3 regions of the Bradyrhizobium sp. HKCCYLRH3073 genome follow, and region 2 is predicted to be linked to each of the others. Evidence: predicted binding sites of a transcription regulator. Region 2 holds the regulator's gene; each other region holds the start of a gene.
The links. Region 2 encodes LexA, which represses DNA repair genes until DNA is damaged. Its sites were predicted from a motif close to TGTTCNNNNTGTGTTCNG; they were not measured.
Positions count from the first base shown of each region.

Region 1 (7,046 bases), on a different contig from region 2:
GGACACCAACTACTACTCGATCTACAAACCGCTCGAGTGGCTCAGCGCATCGATCCCGACCTATACCGCGATTGCGCCGAGCAATCCGGACCTGTTCACGATCACGCCGATCGTCGAGGCGAACGACTCCTGGACCGCGGAAGCCGGCTACATGCATTCCATGCAGCTGCAGTATTTCCCGCATGCGACCGGCACGAAGGCGCCGCCGCTGCCGGGAGTCACCAAGACCGGCGTGGCGCGGCCGCGGGCGGTCGCCGTCGCGGCTTGAGCGTCGCAGGGGAGCTTTTGCGGGGCTGGGTTCGCTCAGTCCTGCAAGGGGCTCGGTGCGGCGGCCAATCAACCTTTGATCACGATTTTTGTGAGTGTGCGCTGCAGGAACGCCTTGCGCGGTGCGGTGGTTGACCCCGCACAGAAGCAAGGAGAGAGACATGAAACGCACGATCAAGATGGCCGCGCTGGCCGGAGCCACGCTGGTGATCGGCACCGCCGCTGCGTCCGCGCAGGGCTATGCCCGTTTCGGCGACTCCATGGCCTGGGTGCCGCCGGCGCAGACCACGGATTCCGAGCCGGTGTATGGCGCAGCGCCGGGGCCGGCCTACGCGCCGGGTCCGGTGGCTGGCCCAGTGGCCTGGGGCGGCGGCTACAACGGCACCAACCATCCGACACCGGGCTCGACCCAGGGCGATGTCGGTCCGTCTGGCAACAACAATGGCACGCTGACCGGCGTCTATCGTCAGTGGTAGTCGCTTTCAGAGCTTTCAGATAAGTCAGCGTCAAGTTGACGAGCCCGCCGCCCGGACACGAGCGGCGGGCTTTTCTTCCGCAGTGAGCCGCTAAGATACAGCCGCGTTGGATCATTTGATCGCGGCAATGTGAGCGAAGCGTTGTGTCGCAGCATTGTCTTGACCTGCCGCGGAACCGCGGGGGTCCTCACGTTGTTTGCTCCGCGATAATTAGGAACGAAGGAGCAAGTTCATGACACGCATGTTTGGTTTGGCGGCTTTGACCGCGGTCACGCTGGTCGCCGGCACCGCCGCCGCATCAGCCGGCGAGTACGGCCCCGGCGGCTACGGCTATGGTGGCCAGGTCACCAGCACCTATGCCTACCGCGATTCCTACGCCTGGGCGCCCGGACCGGTCTATGAGGAAGGCTACGTCGCGGTTGCGCCGGGCGAGTATGACGGCCCGGGCTGGGGTGCCGGCTACAACGGCACCAACCACCCGACCCCGAGCTCGACCCAGGGCGACGTCGGCCCAAGCGGCAACAACAACGGCACGCGCAGCGGGTATTATCGCTGGTGAGTTGAGTTGGTAGAGCAACGATGAAGCCCGTCGCGCTTGGCTGAGCGGCGGGCTTTGTCGTTGCGTTACAGGGGGGAGACGATAGGCTGGGTAAGCCTTGTAACCTCGAAGTCCAGCGGACCCGCGCATGAAAGTCATTCCGCCGTTTCAGCTCGTCCCTGAACCGTTGGATGACGTCGCGCGCGAAATGCCACCTTTCAAATGGGCGCCAAAGCCGATCGGACGCAGGCACCGGCTCGGTGGAAGCCCCGATTTCATCCAGGGTGATGAATGGCCGACCTGCAAGACCTGCCGGGTCAAGATGACGTTCTACGGTCAACTCGATTCGATCAATGACGAGATATGTATCGCGGATTGCGGGATGATCTACGTCTTCCTGTGCTTCGATTGCTACGCGTCGGAGTCGTTCGTTCAATCGAACTGATGTACGATCTAGGGTCCGTGCAAGCAGCGACCTCTCGCATGGCGCACGAGCCCGTCGTCCCGACCGTCATCGCGAGGAGCGGAGCGACGAAGCGATCCAGAGTCTCGCGCCCGGCTCTGGATTGCTTCGCTTCGCTCGCAATGACGGCGCGACGGAACTACTCCGCCGCCTCGCTCGCGGCGCCGCGGCTGCGCTTCTTCGGCTTGGCCGACTTCTCCAGCACCGGCTTCAGGAACCGCCCGGTGTAGCTGCGCGGGGCCTTCACGATGTCCTCGGGCGGGCCCCAGGCGACGATCTCGCCGCCGCCGTCGCCGCCTTCGGGGCCGAGGTCGATGACCCAATCGGCGGTCTTGATGACCTCGAGATTGTGCTCGATGACGACCACCGTGTTGCCCTGGGCGACCAGCTCGTGCAGCACCTCCAGGAGCTTCTTGACGTCGTGGAAGTGCAGGCCGGTCGTGGGCTCGTCGAGGATGTAGAGCGTGCGGCCGGTGGCGCGCTTGGACAGCTCCTTGGCGAGCTTGACGCGCTGCGCCTCGCCGCCGGAGAGCGTGGTGGCCTGCTGGCCGACATGGATGTAGTCGAGGCCGACGCGGCGCAGGGTCTCGAAGGTGTCGCGCACGCGCGGCACCGCCTTGAAGAACTCGGCGGCCTCCTCGACGGTCATGTCTAGCACGTCGGCGATCGACTTGCCCTTGAACAGCACGTCGAGCGTCTCGCGGTTGTAGCGCTTGCCCTTGCAGACGTCGCAGGTGACGTAGACGTCGGGCAGGAAGTGCATCTCGATCTTGATGACGCCGTCGCCCTGGCAGGCTTCGCAGCGGCCGCCCTTGACGTTGAACGAGAACCGGCCGGGCTCGTAGCCGCGCGCCTTGGATTCGGGCAGGCCGGCGAACCATTCGCGGATCGGCGTGAACGCGCCGGTATAGGTCGCGGGGTTGGAGCGCGGCGTGCGGCCGATCGGCGACTGGTCGATGTCGATGATCTTGTCGATGTGCTCCAGGCCCTCGATGCGGTCGTGCGGCGCCGCCGCCTCGTTGGCGCCGTTGAGCTTGCGCGCGATCGCCTTGTACAGCGTGTCGATCAGCAGCGTCGACTTGCCGCCGCCGGACACGCCGGTGATCGCCGTGAACAGGCCGAGCGGAATCTCGGCCGAGACGTTCTTGAGATTGTTGCCGCGGGCGTTGACGACCTTGATGGTGCGGCGATGGTTCGGCGGCCGCCGCTCGGGCACCTCGACCTCGAGCTCGCCGGTGAGATATTTGCCGGTCAGCGACGCCGGATTGCGCATGATCTCGGCCGGCGTGCCCTCGGCGACGATGTTGCCGCCATGGGTGCCGGCGCCGGGGCCGATGTCGAGCACGTAGTCGGCGAGGCGAATGGCATCCTCGTCATGCTCGACCACGATCACGGTGTTGCCGAGGTCGCGCAGCCGCTTCAGCGTGTCGAGCAGGCGGGCATTGTCGCGCTGGTGCAGGCCGATCGACGGCTCGTCCAGCACGTAGAGCACACCCGTCAGCCCCGAGCCGATCTGCGAGGCCAGGCGGATGCGCTGGCTCTCGCCGCCGGACAAGGTGCCGGAGGAGCGCGCCAGGGTCAGGTAGTTTAGGCCGACATCGAGCAGGAAGGTCAGGCGGTCGCGGATCTCCTTGAGGATGCGGGTGGCGATCTCGGTCTGCTGCGCGTTCAGGGCCTTTGGCACCTCGGCAAACCATTCGCCGGCAGCCTTGACGGAGAGATCGCTGATTTCGCCGATGTGCTTGCCGCCGACCTTGACGCACAGCGCCTCGGGCTTCAGCCGGAAGCCTTTGCAGCCGGCGCAGGGCACGTCGTTGAAGTACTTGCCGAGCTCCTCGCGCGCCCATTCGCTCTCGGTCTCGCGGAAGCGGCGCTCGATGTTGGTGATGACGCCCTCGAACGGCTTCTTGGTGTCGTAGGCGCGAACGCCGTCCTCATAGGTGAACTTGATCTCGTCGTCGCCGGAGCCGTGCAGCAGCGCGTTCTGCGTCTTCTTCGGCAGATCCTTCCACTTGGTGTCGAGCGTGAACTTGTAGAACTTCCCCAGCGCGGTCAGCGTCTGCAGGTAGTAGGGCGATGACGACTTGGCCCACGGCGCGATCGCGCCCTTGCGCAGCGTGACGTCCTTGTCGGGGATCACGAGGTCGGCATCGACGTGCTGCTCGACGCCGAGGCCGCCGCATTCGGGGCACGCGCCATAGGGGTTGTTGAACGAGAACAGCCGCGGCTCGATCTCGGGGATGGTGAAGCCGGACACCGGGCAGGCGAACTTCTCGGAGAACAGGATGCGCTCGGGCCCGCTCTTGTCGTGGATCTTGGCGGTCTTCTTCTTTTCCTTTTCCTCGGCTGGCGCCGTCGCGGCGGGCGCATCGGCGAACTCAACGACTGCCAGGCCCTCGGCGAGCTTCAGCGCGGTCTCGAAGCTCTCGGCGAGGCGCTGGCCGATGTCGGGGCGCACGACGATGCGATCGACGACGACGTCGATGTCGTGCGGGAACTTCTTGTCGAGCGTGGGCGCCTCGGCGAGCTCATGGAAGGTGCCGTCGATCTTGACGCGCTGAAAGCCCTTCTTGAGATATTCGGCGAGCTCCTTCTTGTACTCGCCCTTGCGGCCGCGCACGACCGGCGCCAGCAGATAGAGGCGGGTGCCTTCGGGCAGCGCCAGCACGCGGTCGACCATCTGCGAGACGGTCTGGCTCTCGATCGGCAGGCCGGTCGCGGGCGAGTAGGGCACGCCGACGCGCGCCCACAGCAGGCGCATGTAGTCGTAGATCTCGGTGACGGTGCCCACCGTCGAGCGCGGGTTCTTCGAGGTCGTCTTCTGCTCGATCGAGATCGCCGGCGACAGGCCGTCGATCTGGTCGACATCCGGCTTCTGCATCATCTCGAGGAACTGGCGCGCATAGGCCGACAGCGATTCGACGTAGCGGCGCTGGCCCTCGGCATAGATGGTGTCGAAGGCGAGCGAGGATTTGCCGGAGCCGGACAGCCCGGTGAACACCACCAGCCTGTCGCGCGGGATCTCGACGTCGATGTTTTTCAGATTGTGCTCGCGGGCGCCGCGGATGGTGATGGCCCGCAGGCTCGACTGGTTGGCTTGCGCGCGCTGCTTGGCCTTGAGCACTTCATCCATGACGATCGTCCCACGGCGCGAGACCGCGCCATTGTTGCAGGCGCGTTCTGCCGGGAGCCGGCCATCGGACGCCAGAGGGAAAAGGTATCGTCGGAACGTAGGAAGAACGCGGCCGGATTTCCAGTACCGTCAGCGAATCATCAACAATGCGCTCAGGGAATGGCAGCGATTGGCAGGAGGCTGCCGGTTCCGTCCGGCCCTGTGCGCGATCCCGCAAAGAAAAAGCCTCCGCTCTGGCAGAGCGGAGGCTGTGTGCGTTGGCCCGGAGGCGACGTTCTTAGAAGTGGTAGTTGATGCCGACCTGACCGGAATGCACGTTGAGCGTGCCGGTCGCGAGCGTGCCGAGGCCGGTGAAGGTGTAGCTCTCGCCACCGAAGCTCTTGTAGAGGTACTCGCCCTTCAGCGACCAGTTCGGGGCGAACATGTACTCGACGCCTGCGCCGACGGTCCAGCCCGAGTGGATCTTGCTGTCCGAAACGGCGACGCCCGGAGCCGTCAGCGAGATGCGGTTGTCCGCCCAGGCGTAACCGCCGGTGGCGTACAGCAGGGTCGGGCCGAAGGCGTAACCGATGCGGCCACGGACGGTGCCCCAGTCACGGATCTTCGATTCGGCGGTCACGCCAAGCGCGCCGACGGAGGCATTGATGTCAGCCCAGGCAGCATCGGCCTCGAGGCCGAACACGACAGCACCCTGCTGCCAGTTGTAGCCGACGGTGCCACCGGCGAAGCCGCCCTTCATGGCCGCAAAGTCGGCGTCCTCATTGGCGTAGCCACCCATCGCACCGATGTAGAAACCGGTCCAGGTCTGCACCGGCGCGAGAACCGGGGCCTTGGTGTAGGTCGGGCGTGCGGCGAGATCAGCGGCGGCAGCGGGAGCGGCCAGGGCGGCCAGGGCCACGGTCGCGAGCAAGATCTTCTTCATTCCAGTCTCCAGTTTATTCCTCGAAGTCCGCATCGCACCGATAAGCTTACGCACGAAACAGACTCACCCGTTCAAGTTGACGAGGTTCCTATAGCCCGGTTCCGTACGGATTACCGTCACCCTGAAGACACACTCGCGGCCAAACCGCGTTTTTACGGCCCAGTTCCAGAAAGCCTATGTTACTCAATTGCTTGGTTCCGTGTGTGGCGAGCCGGCACGGTGGTATCGGTGCAACAAAAAAGGCCGGCTTTCGCCGGCCTTTCTCGGAACCTGTCGGTTGCAGGTATCAGTATTTGGCAATGACCGGGCCGCCGAAATGGTAGCTGAGGCCGACCTTGACGGTGTGGACGGTGTCCTTCCACTCGGAGCGGTTGGTCGCGAAAGCGCTGTACTGGATCGCGCTCTTGCCGAAGTCGAGATAGTTGTACTCGAGCTTGGCCGACCAGTTCGGGGCGAACATGTATTCCGCGCCGGCCCCGACCGTGTAGCCCCAGCGGGTGGTGGTCTGGCTGAAGACGTTGCCTGGCACGCCGTCGTAGCGGTGCTGCAGCTGGCCCACGGCGGCACCGCCGCTGACGAAGAACAGAGCGGGACCTGCGGCGTAGCCGAGGCGGCCCTTGATGTCGCCGAAGCTGGTCAGCTTGGTGAAGAAGGTGTCGCCCACGCCGGCATTGACCACTGCGGAGCGGCCGTTGATGTCGGCCCAGTGATAGTCGCCTTCGAGGCCGAACACGACGTTGTCGACCTGCCAATTGTAGCCGAGCACGCCGCCGACGAAGCCGCCATTGGTGTTGTAGTTCTGGGTGCCCAGGAAGCCCGGCGCATTGAAGCGGCCAAGGAAGGTTTCCTTGCTGGTGCCCCAGCCGCCGCCGCCCTGGATGCCGGCGTAGAGGCCCGACCAGCTCAGGATCTGCGCGACCATGGGCGGCGCCTTGGTGTAGGGCCGTGCCGCCATGTCGGCCGCCGACGCGGACGTGGCGGCCGCGACGCCGGCGAGGGCCGTCGTGATCACAAGCAACTTCTTCATCAAATTCTCCCCCGGGAGGTTGGAATGACAAGCGATGGGCAAGTCATACACAGGGCATCCCGGAGACGCTGTAACGCGCCCGCCACAGAAACGAAAAAGCGTTATAAATCATATATTTAGCACAAAAACGCCGCGACGCTGCCGGGCTGTTGACACGAAAAAGGCCGGCGTGGAGGCCGGCCTTTCCGAATGCGCGCGAGTGGCGGCTTTTTTCAGTAGC
Region 1 is NZ_JBNPUD010000003.1:647,212-654,257, reverse strand. It holds gene ACQR1X_RS10620 (lipase family protein) at 1-268, shown strand, start outside; gene ACQR1X_RS10615 (hypothetical protein) at 429-743, shown strand; gene ACQR1X_RS10610 (hypothetical protein) at 976-1,302, shown strand; gene ACQR1X_RS10605 (DUF1963 domain-containing protein) at 1,430-1,726, shown strand; gene uvrA (excinuclease ABC subunit UvrA) at 1,884-4,877, opposite strand; gene ACQR1X_RS10595 (outer membrane protein) at 5,155-5,799, opposite strand; gene ACQR1X_RS10590 (outer membrane protein) at 6,086-6,826, opposite strand; gene ACQR1X_RS10585 (outer membrane protein) at 7,039-7,046, opposite strand, start outside.
Region 1: uvrA (excinuclease ABC subunit UvrA) is a predicted target of LexA. The motif match lies at 4,969-4,986, and genes of this name have one in related genera.

Region 2 (7,046 bases):
GCAGCACGCTGTCTTCGTAGACCCCCGGCATCGGTGGATGCAGCATGGGTCCGAGCCCGGCCGCGTCCCTGATCGCGGCGTCCGAGCCGTCGCCGGCCGAGAGGGCGGCGACATAGGCGCGCTCTCGGCCCGAGAAAACGTGCTGGGCGTTCGGAAACACCGGCGTCCAGCGGCCATCGGCAAGCTGCGTATTCCAGCCCACGTGATCCGCATGCAAATGCGTCATCAGGACGAGGTCGACATCGTCGGGGGCGACGCCGGCCGCCCGCAATCGGTCGAGGAACGGCTCGTTCAGGCGATGCAGAACGGCCGCGCCGGGCCGCTCCTTGTCGTTGCCGGTGGCCGTGTCGATCAGCACCACCCGCTCCGGCGTCCGCACCAGCCAGCTATGGATGCTCAGGCGCAGCGATCCCGTGCGCGGATCGACCGATCCCGGCCCGAAACGGCCGCGTTCGCGGGCAATGCTGGCGGCGTCCACGCCTGGAAACAGAAACTCGCCCTCGACCGCATCGAGACCGATCTCGAAAATCCTGCTGATGGTGGCGTCCCCGACGCGATAGGTCGTGATGTCCTGCATGTTTGGCGGCCTCGATCCGAACGGTGATCTTGTCTGGGCCGAGATCTACGATTAGGTCATGCATTCCTCAAATCGATCCAACTCATGCAGTCCATCGATCATTTCGATCTTCGCTCCTTCGACCTCAATCTGCTGGTCGCGTTCGACGCGCTGATGCAGGAGCGCAGCGTGACACGCGCGGCGGCGCGCCTGAAGGTGGGGCAGCCGGCGATGAGCCATTCGCTGTCGACGCTTCGCGTGCTGCTGCAGGATGAGCTGTTCGTCCGCGTCGGCACGATCATGCAGCCGACCCCCAAGGCTGCGGTGCTGGCCGGACCGGTTCGGGCGGCGTTGGCCCAGATGCAGGCTGCGTTGCACGCCGCACCGGAGTTCGACCCAGCGACCGAGCAGCGCACCATCCGCTTGGGATTCTCGAGCGAGGTCGAGCTGCTGCTGATCCCCGAACTCACGGCGGAGCTGCGTCGAACGGCGCCCGGCGTGCGGCTTCTCAGCCGTCCGACCGAACGCAACGAGGTGCATCGTCTGCTCGACGAGGGCGCCTTGGATGTCGGCGTCGGCTGCTTCGAGGCGGTGGCGCTGCGGCACCGATCCCAGTTCCTGTTCGAGCAGGCGCTGAGCTGCGTCTACAATCCAAAGCGCATCGCGATGAAAACACCGATCGGCCTGGATGCCTATCTGTCGCTTCCGCACGCACTGGTGACGCTGACCAACAGCCTGCAGGGCTGCCTGGAGGCGGCGCTGGATGAGATCGGCACCGAGCTCAACGTGGTCTCGGCCTCCTCGGATTTCCTCAGCGTGCTGGCGACGGTGGCCGCGTCACCGGTGATCACCACGATCCCGACCCGGATGGCAAGGCTCTACGGACCCCGGTTTGGGCTGGCGCTCTGTCCGGCGCCGTTGAAGTTGCGGCTGCCGGCGGTCTCGATGGTCTGGCCGCTGCAGCTCGACCGCGATGCCGCATCGGTCTGGCTGCGGAACATGGTGGCAAACATCCTGCACACCACCGAGCGCGCCGCCTGTCGCGCGGCTGCCGGATAGCTCCGTCTGGACTCCGTGTGCACGTGAGCAGATCGCGACTGCCCCCCCCCGGCATGATTGCAGAGTTTCTCGCGCGATCGTGAGGCGGCGGGCCACGCGACGCACCTTCAGACGATCGGAAAGCCGGGAGCGGCTTAGGCTCTTGGCCACCCCGTGCGCGTTCGGTTAGAAGGCGATTCAGTCGATCTGCCCGTCTTCGTCCGAAGGTAATCCCATGGCCCTGATGCCGGTCTCCGATGCGTTGTCCGCGGTGCTCGCCGGCACCGAGCCGCTGGCTGAGGAAATGGTCGGGCTGGACGAGGCCTATCACCGCATCCTGGCCCGCGACCTCGCGGCGCTGCGGACGCAGCCGCCCGAGGCGATGTCGGCGATGGATGGCTATGCGGTGCGCGCGGCCGACGCAGCCAAGGCCAAGGCGCGGCTGAAGGTGATCGGCGAGGTCGCGGCGGGACGGCCGTTCGATCGCGTGGTCGGGCCCGGCGAGGCGGCGCGGATCTTCACCGGCGGCGTTGTCCCCGCAGGCGCCGACGCGGTGGTGATCCAGGAGGACACGATCGCCGAGGACGGCCATGTCGTGATCACCGAGGCCGCGATCACAGGCCGGCACATCCGGCCGGCCGGCGTCGACTTCCACCAGGGCATGGTGCTGCTGAAGGCCGGGCGCCGGCTCAGCGACCGCGACCTGTCCCTGGCGGCCAGCATGAATCATCCGGCGCTGCCGGTGCGGCGGCGGCCGAAGGTGGCGCTGCTCGCCACCGGCGACGAGCTGGTGATGCCGGGCTCGACGCCCGGCCCGGGGCAGATCGTCTATTCCAACGGCTACGCGCTGCGGGCGCTGGTGCGCAGCGAGGGCGCGACGCCGATCGATCTCGGCATCGCCGCGGATACGATGGCGGCGACGGTCGCTGGAATCCGGCGCGCCCGCGCGGCAGAGGCCGACGTCCTGATCACGACCGGCGGCGCCTCGGTCGGCGATCACGACCTGGTCAAGCAGGCGCTGGAGGCCGAGGGCGTCGAAATGGCGTTCTGGAAGATCGCGATGCGGCCGGGCAAGCCGATGATGCACGGACGGCTCGGCGACATCAGGGTGATCGGACTGCCCGGCAATCCGGTGTCGTCCTATGTCTGCGCCATCCTGTTCATGGTGCCGCTGATTCGGCGCCTGCTCGGCCGCGACGAGGCCGTGATGCCGCGCGAGACCGCCCTGCTCGGCCGCGAGTTGGGGGCGAACGATTCGCGCGAGGACTATCTGCGGGCGCAGCTCGAGGAGCGCGCCGACGGCACGCTGGTAGCCACCCCAGTGAGCCAGCAGGATTCGTCGCTGCTCGGGAACCTCGCGCTGTCGCAGGCGCTGGTGATCCGGCCGGCGTTTGCGCCGAAGGCGCCTGCCGGCAGCCCGTGCGAGATCCTGCGCCTGCCGAACTGAGCCGCTTCCCCGGTAAAGCCCGGTCCGTTCATCATATTTTTAGGATTGCGGAACACACATCGAACATATAGTGTCCGTTCATGATTTGTTTTTAGTATGTTGCGGGCGACGCGATGACGGTCCGACTCCAGGGCGCTCTCAGCCGGCTTGTGCTCAAGGCGCAGCTCCTGGACTCGGACAACAACAAACCGGGGACCAGGTCGAAATGCTGACGCGCAAACAGTACGAACTTCTGCGGTTCATCAACGAGCGGCTCAAGGAAGCCGGCGTGCCGCCGTCCTTCGACGAGATGAAGGATGCGCTCGATCTGCGTTCGAAGTCCGGCATTCATCGCCTGATCACGGCGCTCGAGGAGCGTGGCTTCATCCGCCGGCTGCCGAATCGCGCCCGCGCGATCGAGGTGATCAAGCTGCCCGAGCTGTCGCAGGCCGCGGGCAACCGTCGCGGCTTCACGCCGTCGGTGATCGAAGGCAATCTCGGCAAGGTGCGCACCAGCACTCCCGCGCTAGACGATGGCGAGCGCCCTGTCGCGGTGCCGGTGATGGGCCGCATCGCCGCCGGTACCCCGATCGAGGCGCTGCAGACGCGCAGCCACACCATCAGCGTGCCTGCCGACATGCTCGGCAACGGCGATCACTATGCGCTCGAGGTGCGCGGCGACTCGATGGTCGATGCCGGCATCCTCGACGGTGACATGGCGCTGATCCAGCGCAACGAGACCGCCGACACCGGCGACATCGTGGTGGCGCTGATCGACGATGAGGAAGCGACCTTGAAGCGCTTCCGCCGCCGCGGCGCATCGATCGCGCTCGAGCCGGCCAACACCGCCTACGAGGTGCGCATCCTGCCGCCGAACCGGGTGAAGATCCAAGGCAAGCTGGTCGGGCTGTACCGCAAGTACTGATCGCGAATGGGATCGGTCGATCGGCGGCGGGCGCACGCGCTGTCGCCGCCGAGCGAGAAGCCAGCCAAGCTGGAAGCAGCCAGCAAAATACGCCACACGCGAATGCACTTCATGATGTGCAGCGCGGCATGCTCAAACGCTTGTGATCGGCCGCGGGCACACGCGATGCAGATCAGCGCAGAATTGCCGCGAAGCGCGCGCTAACATCACCATCGATGTCCACTCTGATAGAGGCCTGCGCCTGTCCGGGGGGAGCGTGGGTCGGCTATCTCTCAACGAGGAGCGATCCGATGTGTGACTACAGCCTCCATGCGGTTGCGTCCCGTCCCGCCAAGGTCGGCGAGACGTTGATCTCGATGACCTTCCGTGGCACCGCCACCCGCGGCTTCGCCCTGGAGAGCGAGCCGACCGTCGCAGTCTGCATGATGCCCGGCACCGAGTTGGCCTTCGCCGAGGACGTCCGCTACGACAGCCGCTGGCTCTGGACCCGGACGATCCGCGAGCGCGTCGCAAAGTTCAACAGCATCGAGACCCACATTCCCGATCGCCATCACGACGCGATCGAGTTCGCCGACGGCCGCCACGTGCTGGTGACCCAGCTCTGCGAGGGCCAGCGCGTCACCGTGCTGCAATTGCCGGTCAGCAAGCAGCCGGCAGAGCGTCGCCCGGACATCGGCGAGGACGTGCCGACGTCGCATGCCACACCGATTCGCCGCATCAGCATCACCTGAGGGCCTGCGCGTCGGCATTTCTGTCGGTCGTGAGCGCGCTTTCGACGGTGGGAGACTTGGTCAACTTGGGTTCTGCAAGCGCAAAGTCCTCTCGGGCGAACGTCCGGCATCGCATCGGATAGGAACGACATCCCTCGGCCGGCATTGTTTGCCGGGGGAGCTTGCCGCCGTGGTCAACAAGATCGATTGGAACAAGGCCGGACGGATCACCGAGCCCGGCCGCTACATGCTTGCGTTCGGATGGCTGACGGTCACGGCTGATGACGTCGCCATCTGGCAACGCTATCCGGGCGCCGCGTTCACGCTGGTCGAAGGTCCATCGCTGTTCGATGGACCAGACGACACCGAGTATCATCTCGGCACGTTCGAGCTGCCCGGCACTCAATCCTGCTCGCTCTGCTCGGTCTCCGGCGGCGTCGCGTCCTGAAGCGGCGCGGCCGGCGCACGCGGCGTCAGCGTCGTGTCGAACGCGCCGGCCTCGGCGGGTGCCGGCCACCATGGGCGGTCGGTGCCGCCGGCACGCGCCGGCGTCACGGCGAAGCCTATGCCCTGCTGCACCAGCAACAAGGCGCCCTGCTGCCGCAGCCGCTCGCGATCGATCACGGCCGCCGCGCAGGATGACGGCGCGGCGCGCGCGGTGACGATCAGCGCGACACGGGCGCAATCGTCGGCGAGCGCCTCAGCGCGCAAGGTCATGGCGGCGAAGCGGCCGTCGGCCATCGCGACCACGCAGCCCGCCTCGTCGCAGGAGACGCCATCGGCGAGCGAGGCGTCCGCCGGCAGCCGGGCATCGGCGTCGGCCGCGAGCCACTCCTTGGTGGCGAACACATCCTTGCCGGCGCGCATCACATGCAGGCGTCCGTCACGGCCGCGCACCGCCACCGCGCGCCCATCGCCGGCGACCAGGACGTCGGGCAGCGGCGTCGCGGCCGCCCAGGCGGTGGCGGCCAAAAGCCCCATGGCGCCCAACCAGCGCAGCGGTGTGCGCAGCAGGCCGATCAGGATGACGCCCAGGCTGGCCAGGATCAGCGGGCCGATGCCGAAGGCCGGGATGCGCCCGACCGCGCCCGGCAGCGCCGCCACCCAGCGCGTCACCGCGATCATCCAGTCGATGCCGAGGCCCATCAGCGACCACCAGACGCCATCCAGGCCGAACGGCGCCGCCAGCAAGCCCATCAGGCCGGCCGGCATCACCAGCGCCGAGACCACCGGCATCGCCGCGAGATTGGCGAGCACGCCATAGGGCGTCACGCGATGGAAATGGAAGGCGGCATAGGGCGTGGTCGCGAGCCCCGCGATCAGCGAGGCCAGCAGCAGCATCGCAAGCTCGCGCCCGCCCCACAGCGCGACGCGCTGCGTCGTGGAGCTGTCCGGCGTCGCGAACAGCCTGGGCAGGCCGAACTGCACCAGCGCGACCAGGCCGAGCGTTGCCGCGAACGACATCTGGAAGCTCGGATGCACCAGCGCCTCGGGGGCTGCGATCAGCACGATCATCGCCGCGACCGCGAGCGTGCGGAAAGTGACGGCGCGGCGGTCGACCATGACCGCGATCAGCACCACGGCCGTCATGAAGAACGACCTCTGGGTCGCGACCTCCGCGCCTGAGAGCAACAGATAGAACGCCGCCGCGACCAGCGCCGCGGCCGCCGCCCATTTCTTGATCGGGAGGCTGACGGTAAGGCCGGGGATCAGCGCCAGCAGCGCGCGCACGGCGAAGAACACGACGCCGGCGACGACCGCCATGTGATAGCCGGAGATCGACAGCACATGGCCGAGGCCGGAGATGAACATCGCGTCGTTGACATCGGGCGTGATGGCGTCGCGCCGGCCGGTCAGCAGCGCGGTGGCAATCGCCCGCTCGTCACCCGACAGCCGGCCGCGGATGCGCGCATCGATCGCATCGCGCAGGCCCTGCATGGCCGCCGCATAGCCCAGGCCGAAGCCGGCGGCCTGCGGCGGCGGCGCCGTCGTGATCGCGCCCATCACGAAGCCGGAGGCGCCGATGCCCTGGAAGAACATGTCGCGCGCGAAGTCGTAGGATCCCGGCCGCACCGGGGCCATCGGCGGCAGCAGCCGCGCCTTGAGCTGCACGAAGCTGCCGACCTCGGGCGCCGTGCCCTTGCGCACCGCGAGCCGCACCCGCGCCAGCGTGATCGCGTTGCGCGGGCTCTCCATCGCGGTGACGCGCAGCACGATGCGGTCGCTGCGCTCGCGGATGTCGCGCGCCTCGACGAAGCCGGACAGCGCCACCGAATACAGCGGCCGCGCCAGCACCGGATGCGCCACCCGCGCGGTCTTGAGGGTCGCGGTGGCAAAGCCGCACGCCGCCGCCGCGATCATCACGGCCGCCGGAAACAGCCGATGCCGCCG
Region 2 is NZ_JBNPUD010000007.1:21,653-28,698, forward strand. It holds gene ACQR1X_RS17615 (MBL fold metallo-hydrolase) at 1-577, opposite strand, end outside; gene ACQR1X_RS17620 (LysR family transcriptional regulator) at 662-1,615, shown strand; gene ACQR1X_RS17625 (molybdopterin molybdotransferase MoeA) at 1,830-3,041, shown strand; gene lexA (transcriptional repressor LexA) at 3,247-3,945, shown strand; gene ACQR1X_RS17635 (hypothetical protein) at 4,236-4,676, shown strand; gene ACQR1X_RS17640 (hypothetical protein) at 4,846-5,103, shown strand; gene ACQR1X_RS17645 (ComEC/Rec2 family competence protein) at 5,058-7,046, opposite strand, start outside.

Region 3 (7,046 bases), on a different contig from region 2:
CGCGCCGCGCCGCGAGCGTCCCGGCATCGAAGCCGAGCACGGTCTCGGAGAAGCTCTCGATGAAGCGCCGGCGACAGTCGAAGGCGAGGCGCGGCCGTCCGGTGCTGCGGATCAGGCCGCGCATGGCAGCCGAGGTGCAGCCGACATTGAGCACGGTGTCGAGCATGCCCGGCATGGATCGCGCAGCGCCGGAGCGGACGGATACAAGCAAGGGCCGGCGATGATCGCCGAAGACCCGGCCGGTCGTCTGTTCGAGAAACCGGATGCCCGCCCGCAGGCCGTCGCGCAGGCGCCGTTCGGCATCGGCCTGGTTCGCAATGATGTCGGCGCAGAGCTCGACGGGAAGCACGAAGGCCGGCGGCACGGGCAGTCCGAGCGTCGCCATGCGCGCCAGATTGGCGGCCTTGGCGCCGACGGTCTCGGCCGAGCATGGCTCGGTGTTCGTGCCGAAAATGCAAATGATGGACATGGCAGTTCCTAACCCGCGAGATCGATCATGATGTACTGGCGCAGCAGATGTCCGAAGCTCGCCAGGCGGTCGGTCGCACGCTCGATGGCGCGCGCCAGCTCCAGCCCGGACAGCGATGTCGCGACGTCGAAGCCCGCTGTGAACACGAGGGCGGTGATCGCGCGTTCCTGCGCATCGGCCGCGTGTTCGCTGTCCATGAGGCGCAGCACGGCGGCGAGCGCATCATCGGAATCCGCCCGCCGTCCTTCGGGCACCTCGGCAGCGGCGGCGAGGCCGCTCGCGGCCGCCTCGATCCCGCCAATGGCGACCTTGCAGAGCTCGGCCAAGGCCGCCGACAGCGTTGGCGGCATCGCAGCCGGCGCGAGCGAGGCGATGAACGCCGCCTGTTCGAGTTCGTCGACGGCCTCTTCGACCCGGTCGACCAGTTGCGCGATCAGCGGCTCGGCCTTGAGCCGCGTGATCTCCTCGCGGGCCTCGATCGCGATCCGGTCGGCCTTCTGTTCGATCCTGCTGGCGCGTGCGGCCAGCAGCTTGCGGTCGGCGGAAACGCCGGACTGCAGCGCACTGAGATCGCGGTTCAGCGCGGCGGCGAGGTCGTGGGCCAGGCCGAGCTGGCGCATCACGATCGCGAGCAGCGCACCGTCGGCACGATCGAGATGCCGCACCAGATCGGCTTCGATCTGGTCGCGGACCAGCCGCACCGAGCGGCCGGCCTGCAGGCCCTCGGTCGCAGCACGCAACGCGGCCTTGAGAAATTCGACTGCAGCGGTGCGGCCCAGGGCGCGATCCAGACGTTCGCCGAAGCCGATACGATGGGGCGCCGCGTTCCGGACGGCCGCACCCAACAGTTCGTTGCCGCCGAGCTCGAGGAAGGCGCGGTGGCCGATCCGGTTGCGCGCCGCCCAGTCGAGAAGTCTGATCGCATCATCCTTGGACAGCCAGGTCCGCAGCAGTTTCCGGGCCTTGTTCCAGTCGATCAGGAACACCAGCGCGGCGCCGAGTGCCGTGAGGAAATCGTCGCGCGCTTGCGCGGTGTTGCCCTGGAATTGGCCGGTCACCAGGTAGAACGCGTTCTCGTCCGCGAGGTTCGTCCCGGTGTGACGGTCGAGACCGCTCCAGGTCGCCGCGAAACCATCGAACAGGCGAACGAAGAACTTCGCGCGGGCGAGGTGAACGTCGGTGTAGGTGACCGTGACCGTCAGACCTTGGACCGCGATCACCATGACATGCGCATCGGTGGTGCCGATGTCGTTCTGGATTAGGAGGCGTTCGCTGGCGCGGGTCGCCATCGTGTCCAGGCCGGGATGGTCGAACTTGAGTGCGCGCGTCGCGTTGAGCCCACGCATGAAGGCGACGACAGCGGGCTTGTCGTCAGCGGCGAGCCCGTACACATGAGCTCCGTCGAGCGTGTCCTCGGCGCAGTCGGCGGCGATGCGGTTGAGCGCCTTGTGGAGATCCATCACCAGCCGGTGCAGGCTGTCCGCTTCTTCCTGGGCGCCAGTCAGACGCGCGACGCGCGTGAAATCGATTTCGTCGCCTATCGTCAGCAGGCCCGCGCGTTGCATCGTGCCGAGCCGGCGTTCGGCAGACTGGCCCTCGGAGCTTCGTCCGGCGTTGACCGCGCGGATCATCGCGCGCGTATCGTTTTCGATATCACCGATCAGCGCGGCGAGACCGGGAGCGGCAAGGCGTCCGGTCGCGGTGCGATGCGCGCCGCCGATCAGGCTCGCGAGATCAGCCGGTGCGATGCGCGCGGCGCGGCACTCGGTCGAGAGATCGGTCGGCCGCTGTTCCGGCGCCTGAGCGTGCTGGGCGGCGGCCTGCAGCGCGCTCATGCGCACCTTGACACGGTCGTTGGCAGCGAGACCGTCGGCAATCAGTGACGGCAGCAGGATGTCGGCTTCGCCGAGCTCCTTGATGATCTGGGATTTCATGACGGCGTCGATCAGGTTTCCGATGCCGTCACCGTGCCTCAGCACCGCACGCAAGTCCTTGCGTTGGATCATTCATCGAACCGTCACACAAGGTGTGCGGGCGACGTCAGTCGCCTGCCTGTGTCGGCGTGGTGCCGCCGGTGCTGTTCGGCCAGACCCAGTCGCGGATCTCGGGCATGTCCTCGCCATGCGCCCGGATGTAGCGGGCATGCTCGATCAGTGCGTCGCGGAATTTCTGCTTCACATGGGCCGCCGACACACTGAGGCCGGGCACGCGCTCGATCGCCTCGATGGCGAGGTGGAAACGGTCGAGCTCGTTGAGCACGACCATGTCGAACGGCGTCGTCGTGGTGCCTTCCTCGATGAAGCCGCGCACGTGCATGCCGGCATGGTTGGTGCGGCTGTAGGTGAGACGATGGATTAGATACGGATAGCCGTGATAGGCGAAGATCACCGGCTTGTCGGTCGTGAACAGGCTGTCGAAGTCGCGGTCGCTGAGGCCGTGCGGATGGTCCTGCTTCGGTTGCAGGGTCATGAGGTCAACGACGTTGACGACGCGGATCTTGAGGTCGGGCAATTCCTTGCGCAGCAGATCGACGGCAGCGAGCGTTTCCAAAGTCGGGACGTCTCCGGCGCAGGCCATCACCACGTCGGGCTCCTCGTCGGCGGGCTCGGTGCCGGCCCACGACCAGATGCCGATGCCGGCGTCGCAATGGATGGCCGCATCCTGCATCGACAGCCATTGCGGCGCAGGCTGCTTGCCGGCGACGATGACGTTGATGCGGTCATAGGTGCGGAGGCAGTGGTCGGCGATCCACAGCAGCGTATTGGCATCCGGCGGGAAGTAGATGCGGACGATGTCCGCCTTCTTGTTGGCGACGAGGTCGACGAAGCCCGGATCCTGGTGGCTGAAGCCGTTATGGTCCTGCCGCCAGACATGCGAGGTCAGGAGATAGTTCAGCGACGCGACCGGGCGCCGCCACGGCAGCTCGCGTGACACTTTCAGCCATTTGGCGTGCTGGTTGAACATCGAATCGACGATGTGGATGAACGCCTCGTAGCAGGAGAACAGGCCGTGGCGGCCGGTGAGCAGATAGCCTTCCAGCCAGCCCTGGCAGAGGTGCTCGCTCAGCACCTCCATGACGCGGCCGTCATGCGCGAGGTGGACGTCGTAGGGCTCGATGCCCTCCATCCACACCCGCTCGGTGACCTCGAACACGGCATCGAGCCGGTTCGAGGCGGTTTCGTCCGGGCCCATGATGCGGAAGTTGCGTGTCTCTGCATTCAGCGTGATCACGTCGCGCAGGAACTTGCCGAGTTCGCGCGTGGCTTCAGCGATGGTCTGGCCCGGAGAGGACACGTCGACCGCAAAATGCTGGTAGTTTGGGAGCTTGAGCTCACGCTTGAGCAAGCCGCCATTGGCGTGCGGGTTGGCGCCGATGCGCCGCGCGCCCTTCGGCGCCAGCGCCTGCAGCTCCGGCATCAGCCGGCCCTGCGCGTCGAACAATGTGTCCGGCTCGTAGCTCTTCAGCCAGGCTTCGAGCAGCGCGAGATGCTCCGGCTTGCCGCGCGGATTGGCGATCGGCACCTGGTGGGCACGCCAGAAACCTTCGACCTTGAGGCCGTCGACCTCCTTCGGGCCCGTCCAGCCCTTCGGGCTGCGCAGCACGATCATCGGCCAGCGCGGCCGTTGGATCGTTGCATCCGGCTGACGCGCATTCTGCTGGATCGAGCGGATGCTTGCGAGCGCGACATCGAGCGCGTCCGCCATCTGCCGATGCATCGGCTTGGGCTCGGCGCCTTCGACGAACAGCGGCTCATAACCGTAACCTTCGAACAGGCATTTGAGCTCGGCGTCGCCCATGCGGCCGAGCACGGTGGGATTGGCGATCTTGTAGCCGTTGAGATGCAGGATCGGCAGCACCGCGCCGTCATGGGCCGGGTTCAGGAACTTGTTCGAATGCCAGGACGCGGCGAGCGGGCCGGTCTCGGCCTCGCCGTCGCCGACCACGCAGGCCACGATCAGATCGGGATTATCGAACGCCGCGCCATAGGCGTGCACCAGCGCGTAGCCGAGCTCGCCGCCTTCATGGATCGAGCCCGGCGTTTCCGGCGCCGCATGGCTCGGAATGCCGCCAGGGAAGGAGAACTGCCGGAACAGCTTGCGCAGGCCATCGGCATCGCCCGTGATATCCGGATAGATCTCGCTGTATGTGCCTTCGAGATAGGTGTTTGCGACCATGCCCGGACCGCCATGGCCGGGACCGCAGATATAGATGACGCTGAGATCCTGGGCCTGGATGGCGCGATTGAGATGGGCGTAGATGAAATTCAGTCCGGGCGTCGTCCCCCAGTGGCCGAGCAGGCGCGGCTTGACGTGCTCCGCTTTCAGCGGCTCGCGCAGCAGCGGGTTGTCGAGCAGATAGATCTGCCCGACCGAGAGATAATTGGCCGCACGCCAGTAGCGGTCGAGCAGGTCGAGATCATCGGCCGGGATCGTCTGGTGGGAAGACGTGATGTTCATGTAACCTCGCTTGCCGTCCGCTTCGCGCCCGCGGGAGAGTGCATTAGAGTAACGCCGCACCGTCCCGTTCCAGTGCGCTGCGAGGATAGAACGGGAATGTGATGGTTGGCCTTGCGCCGGCTCAGAACCACCACGCAGATGTTCTCTTTTGTTCTTGTAATGTTCTTTTTGTGTGCTATGTCTTGGCCATGAGCCGAGCATCTTCACATGCCCTCAAGCGCCCGCCGGTCCCGGTGCCCTCCGAGCCGGCGGGCGCGCCTTCTTTCGGTCCTGACAAGGACTTCCCGGAACTCGCGGTCGCCATCGAACGGGGCCGGCGCCGCGGCCGGGGTGCACAATCCAATGCGAGCGGCCGCTACGAGGCGGAGGCGCGCGTTGTCTTCGACGACGGCTGGCAGAGCCTCGAAGATCTGCCGCCGTTCAAGACCACGGTCGCGACCGATACCTCGCGCAAGGTCATCACCCGCAACGACTCGCCGGACATCGGTTTCGATCGCTCGATCAATCCGTATCGCGGCTGCGAGCACGGCTGTGTCTACTGCTTCGCGCGGCCGACCCATGCGTTTCTCGGGCTGTCGCCTGGCCTCGACTTCGAATCCAAGCTGTTCGTGAAGCCGGATGCGCCCGCTCTCCTGGAGAAGGAGCTCGCGGCCAGCGGCTACGAGCCGCGGATGATCGCGATCGGGACCAACACCGATCCCTACCAGCCGATCGAGCGCGAGCGGAAGATCATGCGCGGCATCCTCGAGGTGCTGGAAAAGGTTGGCCATCCCGTCGGGATCGTCACGAAGTCGGCGCTGGTGATGCGTGATGCCGACATCCTGGCGCGGATGGCCAAGAAGAACCTGGCGAAGGTCGCGATATCAGTGACCACGCTGGATCCGAAGCTGGCGCGCACCATGGAGCCGCGGGCGTCGACGCCATCGAAGCGGCTGGAGGCGCTGCAGGCGCTCTCGAAGGCTGGCATCCCGACGACGGTGATGGTGGCGCCGGTGATCCCGGCGCTCAATGACAGCGAGATCGAGCGCATCCTCGATGCCGCCGCCCATGCCGGGGTCAAGGAAGCCTCCTATGTGCTGCTGCGGCTGCCGCTGGAGGTGCGCGACCTGTTCCGCGAATGGCTGCTCGAGCATTATCCCGACCGCTACCGCCACGTCTTCACCCTGATCCGCGACATGCGCGGCGGCCGCGATTACGACTCGCAATGGGGCACGCGGATGAAGGGGACAGGCCCGATGGCCTGGATGATCGGCCGCCGCTTCGAGATCGCCTGCGAAAAGCTGGGGCTGAACAAGCGCCGGACCAAGCTGACGACCGATCATTTCGTCCGGCCGAAGGGCGGCGGGCAGCAGCTCAGCCTGTTCTGACATGTGTGGAGGTGGCGCGATGAGTGCAGGTGCGGTTATCCCGCGGTTCACCGTCATCACACTCGGTGTATCCGAGATGCGGCGGAGCATCGCCTTCTATGCATCGCTCGGCTTCGTCAGAAAATTCCGCGCGACCGGCGAGGAAGTGGCATTCTTCGACACTGGCGGGACGGTGCTGGCGCTGTACCCGCGGAGCGCGCTCGCCCACGACGCGGGTATACCGGACACGCCGCGGCCGCAGGCATTCCGCGGCGTGACGCTGGCATGGAACTGCCGTTCGGAGGCTGAGGTCGGTGCGGCGCTCGCGTCGGCAGTGGAGAAGGGCGCGCTGCTGCTGAAGCTCGCGCAACGGACCGACTATCTATGGCGGTTACAGCGGCTATTTTGCCGATCCGGACGGTCATGTCTGGGAAGTGGTGGTGGCGCCGGGAATCGATGTCGGCGACGATGATCGGGTGCATCTGCCAGCGTAGCCGGTTGCTGGAGAGGGTGCGAATAGCGGGGAATTGAGGTCCGCTCGGGTTGCACCGCCGCGGGCCGTTCCGCACCATGCCGGCCATGATTCGCGATCAGTCAAAGAAACCGGGCAGGGCGAAGGCCGCCAGCGGTGCCGTGGCGAAGAGCGCCGCTGCAAAGGCCGGGACCAAGCCTGCGCCGCAGAGCGCCAAGGGCAAGACCGCCGCCAAGCTCGGCAAGGGCGTCATCGCGGTGGCGCCGCCGAGCTTCCGGCGGGAGCGTGCGCTGCTGAAGCA
Region 3 is NZ_JBNPUD010000001.1:385,265-392,310, forward strand. It holds gene ACQR1X_RS01735 (PEP/pyruvate-binding domain-containing protein) at 1-469, opposite strand, end outside; gene ACQR1X_RS01740 (hypothetical protein) at 478-2,403, opposite strand; gene ACQR1X_RS01745 (phosphoketolase family protein) at 2,510-4,927, opposite strand; gene ACQR1X_RS01750 (PA0069 family radical SAM protein) at 5,116-6,294, shown strand; partial or broken gene ACQR1X_RS01755 (VOC family protein) at 6,314-6,767, shown strand; gene ACQR1X_RS01760 (ribonuclease HII) at 6,844-7,046, shown strand, end outside.
Region 3: ACQR1X_RS01750 (PA0069 family radical SAM protein) is a predicted target of LexA. The motif match lies at 5,077-5,094, and genes of this name have one in related genera.